2 regions of the Shewanella sp. SR44-4 genome follow, and region 2 is predicted to be linked to the other one. Evidence: predicted binding sites of a transcription regulator. Region 2 holds the regulator's gene; the other holds the start of a gene.
The links. Region 2 encodes sigma-54, which starts transcription at its own class of promoters, with help from an activator protein. Its sites were predicted from a motif close to GTTGGCACGNNNNTNGNNT; they were not measured.
Positions count from the first base shown of each region.

Region 1 (3,191 bases), on a different contig from region 2:
GGTGACAGTGTAACTGTAGGTTCAACATTGTTGTCATTAGCATAAGAGGTCGAAATGGAAGGATTATTGGCTTTTTGGGCTGAAACGGGTGTCGCTAACTTTACTGGTGGCCAACTGCTAATGATGGCTGTTGGTTGTTTATTGTTATTTCTAGCGATAATTAAAGGATTCGAACCGTTATTGTTATTACCTATCGGATTTGGCGCCATATTAGCCAACATTCCTAATGCAGGTTTTACCGATGAAGGTGGCTTACTGTATTACGCTTACCATGTCGGGATTGAGACTGGGGTATTCCCATTACTCATCTTCATGGGGGTGGGTGCATTAACTGATTTTGGTGCGCTAATTGCTAACCCTAAAACACTATTGTTAGGGGCTGCGGCGCAATTTGGGATTTTTGCCACTTTACTTGGTGCTATTGCCTTAAATTGGGTACCTGGGTTCGAGTTTAGTATGCAAGATGCTGCAGCTATTGCCATTATTGGTGGAGCAGATGGTCCAACGGCAATTTTCTTAGCCTCTAAACTAGCGCCTGAATTGTTAGGTGCTATTGCTGTTGCTGCATACTCATACATGGCGTTAGTGCCATTAATTCAGCCGCCGATCATGAAACTGCTAACCACTAAAGCCGAACGTGAAATTAAAATGGAACAATTGCGTGAAGTCAGTAAGAAAGAGAAAATTATCTTTCCACTGATGGTGCTAGGGTTAACCATTTTATTTTTACCTGCAGCAACCCCATTAATTGGCATGTTCTGTTTGGGCAATTTAATGCGCGAATCGGGCGTAGTGGATCGTTTATCGAAAACGGCGCAAAACGAGTTAATCAACATAGTGACTATCTTTTTAGGTCTTGCTGTTGGGTCTAAGCTATCAGCAGATCAATTTCTGCGTATCGAAACGCTAGGTATTTTAATCCTTGGCGCGGTTGCGTTTAGTATTGGTACTGCTTCTGGGGTATTGATGGCTAAATTAATGAGTAAGCTCTCTGGCGGAAAAATTAACCCACTTATCGGTGCAGCAGGCGTTTCTGCTGTGCCAATGGCTGCACGAGTAGTGAATAAGGTAGGTTTAGAGGCTAACAACCAAAACTTCTTACTCATGCATGCTATGGGACCTAACGTAGCAGGTGTGCTAGGCAGTGCTGTTGCTGCAGGTGTTTTGCTGGCAGTACTAGGCTAAAACTTACCAGATGATTCAAAAGCCAATGCCTTTGCGTTGGCTTTTTTGTTTTTATCTACTGGTACAAAATTACTTATACCTCTTTTGATGCATATTGGTGCACTTAAACTGTTTTATTGCACTGTAGTAGCATTACGTTATTTAATTGTTAAAATTAAAGTTATTCAAAATCAACCTGTTAATGTTTTGGCATGAAAAATGGATAGCAAAGGTTGTATATTTGATGAGCCATATCCAGTCTTTTTAGACAGTACAGGTTATCAATTTTACAACTAACTGACTGATAAATAGTATTTAATAAATTCAATTTTAGCAAAGGCGCTATCGAGATATTCCTAAATGGATATCCGAAGCGCCTTTTTTTATTGTCAATTTTCATCACGGGGAAATAATATGAACTGGAAAATATCGTTAACTCAGCAGATTAAGTCTTTATTACTGGGGGTCAGTATTGGGGCAAGTTTGTGTATCAACACTGTAAGTGCCGAAGTGGGCTTTCCTGAAAAAGAAGAGCTCAGGTTTGGTTTTATCAAATTAACTGATATGGCACCTATTGCGGTTGCTTATGAAAAAGGTTATTTCGAAGAAGAAGGTTTATACGTCACGATTGAAGCGCAGGCAAATTGGAAAGTGTTACTCGATGGTGTGATTGATGGTCGATTAGATGGGGCCCACATGTTAGCGGGTCAACCAATTGCTGCAACAATTGGTTACGGTACTAAAGCGCACATTATTACCCCATTTTCGATGGATTTAAATGGTAACGCGATTACGGTATCAAACGACGTTTGGGCCAAAATGAAGCCGCACATTGCTAAACAGGCAGACGGTTTTCCCGTTCATCCCATTAAAGCTGATGCACTAAAGCCCGTAGTAGAAGAATTTAAAGCGGCTGGTAAGCCATTTAATATGGGTATGGTGTTTCCGGTTTCTACACATAACTATGAATTGCGTTACTGGTTAGCCGCTGGTGGGATTCATCCTGGGTTTTACGCACCTCATAAAGGAGATACATCAGGGCAGATTGATGCACAAGCTTTGCTGTCGGTAACTCCGCCCCCACAAATGCCCTCGACACTGGAAGCGGGCACAATTAATGGCTATTGCGTTGGTGAGCCCTGGAATCAGCAAGCTGTGTTTAAAGGCATTGGTGTACCTGTGGTGACCGATTATGAAATTTGGAAAGATAATCCTGAAAAAGTGTTTGGTATTACAGCCGAGTTTGCCGAAAAATATCCAAATACCACTATACGCCTTACTCGTGCGTTGATCCGCGCCGCTAAATGGTTAGACGACAATAACAATGCTAACCGCCCAGAAGCGGTAAAAATACTGTCTCAATCTAATTATGTTGGTGCTGACTATGAGGTGATTGCTAATAGTATGACGGGTACGTTCGAATATGAAAAAGGCGATAAGCGCGCGGTTCCAGACTTCAATGTATTTTTTAGGCATCACGCAACTTATCCATATTACTCAGATGCGATTTGGTATTTAACTCAAATGCGCCGTTGGGGCCAAATTGAACAAGATAAATCTGACGATTGGTATAAAGACATCGCCGCAAAAGTCTATCGTCCAGATATTTATGCTAAAGCCGCGCAATCACTCATCGACGATAAGCTCATCCCCGCAGCTGACTTTCCAGATTTCAGTAAAGAAACCGGTTTCAAAGCACCGCAAACTCACTTTATTGATAACTTAGTTTATGACGGCAGCAAGCCTAATGCTTACATTAATTCATTTGTAATTGGATTAAAGCAAGGCGACAAGCTGTAACAACCCGTTAAGGAGTCTTGGATGAACAGTCTTTATTCTATTGCACAAAATCGCTTAATTGAACGAGGCAACATGGCAGTTGTTATGCTGAAAATAGCCGAGTTAAGTAGGGCGATACTATTACCGTTTATCGGCATTGCGATATTTTTAGCTCTGTGGGCGGTGACAGCTAATAGTATTGAAACCTCTTTAGGTAAGTTTCCGGGACCGGTTGCTGTCGTGTCGCA
Region 1 covers NZ_JACJDU010000005.1:131,682-134,872, forward strand. The annotation lists gene oadA (sodium-extruding oxaloacetate decarboxylase subunit alpha) at 1-45, shown strand, start outside; gene H5125_RS04345 (sodium ion-translocating decarboxylase subunit beta) at 55-1,185, shown strand; gene H5125_RS04350 (CmpA/NrtA family ABC transporter substrate-binding protein) at 1,579-2,964, shown strand; gene H5125_RS04355 (ABC transporter permease) at 3,037-3,191, shown strand, end outside.
Region 1: a site for sigma-54 is predicted at 1,371-1,389, ahead of H5125_RS04350 (CmpA/NrtA family ABC transporter substrate-binding protein). Genes of this name have one in related genera too.

Region 2 (3,191 bases):
AACTTGGTCGCTTAATTCGTAGATATTTAGCGCAGAAGTGTCGATATAGTGATCAACAATTTTTGCGATAGGCTCAAGTAAACGGCCTTCTAGTTTTATCGCTTCTTGCAGTGAAATATGATTTTTAGATAACGGGTGTAATCGACGTGTTTCGCTGTAACGTTTAAGCAATACTTTGTCATTGGAATTTAAAAAGAAACTGATAATTTCAGTGTCATTTTGAAGTAGTGCCAATTGGTCTTGAAGCACTTTACCTTGTTCTGCAATGTTACGAACATCAACGCTAATCGCAACCAAATCATTACTGCCTTTAAGCTGGGCTAATAATGTGCCAATGAGTGGTAAAGGCAAATTATCAACACAATAATATCCTAGGTCTTCTAATACTCTCAGGGCAACGGATTTCCCTGAGCCTGAACGTCCCGATACTATAACTAGTTTCATGCAGTAATAACCTGATAAAGTTCTGTTGCGTCGTGAGTTTTACGAAGCTGTTTCAATATTTGCTTATCGCTTAACTTTTGGGCCATGCTCGATAACGTGCCTAAATGTTGTTGGCACTGGTCTGCAGGGACTAACAAAGCAAATAAAAGATCCACGGGTTGCTTATCGATTGCATCAAAGGCAATGGCTTCTTCACATTTAATAAATATCGCGATAGGGTGATCGATGGTCGTTAATCTACCATGAGGTATCGCAATGCCATTTCCTATACCTGTGCTACCCATTTTCTCTCTCGCTAACAGGCTTTCAAAAACCTCTTGCGAAGACAGGGTTGGGTACTGGGCAGCGACTAAATTGCTGATGAGTTCCAGTACTTTTTTCTTACTGCCCGGTGTGGCACAGGTAGTGCATTCCGGCTGCAGAATGGTACAAAGTTCCATCGTTAGTGTTTTGTATTCTTCTCTTTGTGTTTAATTACCTGACGGTCGAGTTTATCGATCAGGGCGTCTATTGCAGCATACATATCAGTACTTTCTGACATTGCAAAAATTTCTGCGCCATTAATGTTGATTTTGGCTTCTGCTTTTTGTTGTAATTTTTCTACATTGAGCACAACGTGTACATTATGGATCTGATCGAAGTGTCGTTCAAGCTTTGAAAATTTACTGTGGATGTATTCACGTAAAGATTCTGTTATTTCGACATGACGTCCAGTCAGACTTATTTGCATAAAAAATCCTCCATTGCCTAGTAGGTTATAAACTCTTACGTTGGTTTGAGGGCGGGATCATCATTGCTTCACGGTATTTTGCTATCGTACGACGAGCAACGTTTATGCCCTGTTCTGCCAGAAGCTGAGCCATTTTACTGTCACTCAGTGGTTTTTTCTGGTTTTCTGCGGCAACCAGCTTTTTGATAAAAGCACGAATGGCCGTTGATGAGCATTCCCCGCCATCGTCAGTACTGACATGGCTAGAGAAGAAGTATTTTAGTTCAAATAAGCCACGAGGGGTGTGCATATATTTTTGTGTGGTGACTCGTGAAATGGTCGATTCATGCATTTCTACGGCTTCAGCGATATCATTGAGCACCATAGGCTTCATGGCTTCTTCGCCATATTCAAAAAAGCCTTGCTGAAATTGCACAATGCAATTTGCCACTTTAAGTAAAGTATCATTACGGCTTTCAATACTTTTAATAAACCATTTAGCCTCTTGCAGATGGCCTCGAATAAATTGACTATCCGACGGGTTTTTACTGCCTCTAGCCATGGCTGCATATTGCTGATTAACACCAATTTTAGGCATGTTGTCTGGGTTTAACTCTACTACCCAACGGCCATTTTTCTTTAATACTGTGACATCGGGAATCACGTATTCATCATCCATGGGGGTAATTAATAAGCCCGGACGAGGATTGAGTGTCTGGATTAGAGTGATTGCGTCACGTAACTCATTTTCTTTTAGTTTTGTTTTACGCATCAATAATCTGAAATCACGGCCAGCAATTAACTCTAAATAGCCTTTAATTAACAAACGGGCATTATCGATATGGGGTGTGTCGTTAGAGTATTGCGCTAATTGAATAAATAGGCATTCGCTTAAATCACGTGCTGCAACACCCACAGGATCAAAGTGTTGAACGCGTTTTAATACCGCCTCAACCTCATCGAGTTCCACATTTTCATCACCCATGGCTTCGAGAATATCTTCGGTACTTTGGGTTAGATAACCGCGTTCATCAATGGCATCAATAATGGCGGTGGCAATGGCGAGATCGGTGTCTGAAAATGGAGTGAGATTTTTTTGCCATTCTAAGTGTTCGTACAGACCTTCGGTGGTTTCACCTTGAAAGGGCATGTCGTCATCGCGCATGCTTGCACTGCCTGAACCTGACATAGGTGAGGCTGTGTATACTTCATCCCATGTGGTATCCATGGCTAAATCATCCATGGTTTCTTTGGTCATGGATTCTGTTATGTCGACGGTGGAAGTGTCTTTTTCGACATTAACAATACTGTTGTCACTAAAGTCTGTATCCGCTTGGTCGCGGTTTTCTTTTAAGGAGTCTTTTGCTTCAGAAAACTCATCTTCTATTTCAAGCAATGGATTTGAATCTAATGCTTGTTGGATTTCCTGCTGTAGCTCCAATGACGATAATTGCAGTAAGCGAATGGCTTGCTGCAATTGTGGGGTCATGGTTAAGTGTTGACCCATTTTAAGTTGGAGTGACGCTTTCATTTACCGCTTATCCCTAGATGATTTTCCATAAAAATGACAATCTCGAACTATAATGGATTGCCATAAACATCAATGACATTTAACGTTGTTTAGGTATCGTTCAATGAAATGAGTTAGCTAGACTAAAAGGCCAGTAAAGTAACTATAGCTTGAATTGTTCACCTAAGTACACAGCTCGAACTTGTTGATTACTTAATATCTCATCAGGTGTGCCTTCGGCAATTAAATTACCCTGGCTGACGATATAGGCTCGCTCACAAACGTCTAGCGTTTCACGTACGTTATGGTCGGTAATTAATACCCCTAAACCGCGATTTTTAAGTTGTTGGATGATTTTTTTAATGTCGATGACCGAAATAGGATCAACACCAGCAAAGGGCTCATCAAGCAAAATAAATTTTGGATTAGCAGCTAAAGCGCGCGCAATTTCAACTCGACGACGTTCACCACCCGATAACGACATACCTTGGCTGTCGCGTATGTGAGTAATGTGGAACTCTTCGAGTA
Region 2 covers NZ_JACJDU010000001.1:59,333-62,523, forward strand. The annotation lists gene rapZ (RNase adapter RapZ) at 1-444, opposite strand, end outside; gene ptsN (PTS IIA-like nitrogen regulatory protein PtsN) at 441-884, opposite strand; gene hpf (ribosome hibernation promoting factor) at 887-1,174, opposite strand; gene H5125_RS00240 (RNA polymerase factor sigma-54) at 1,200-2,684, opposite strand; gene lptB (LPS export ABC transporter ATP-binding protein) at 2,827-3,191, opposite strand, start outside.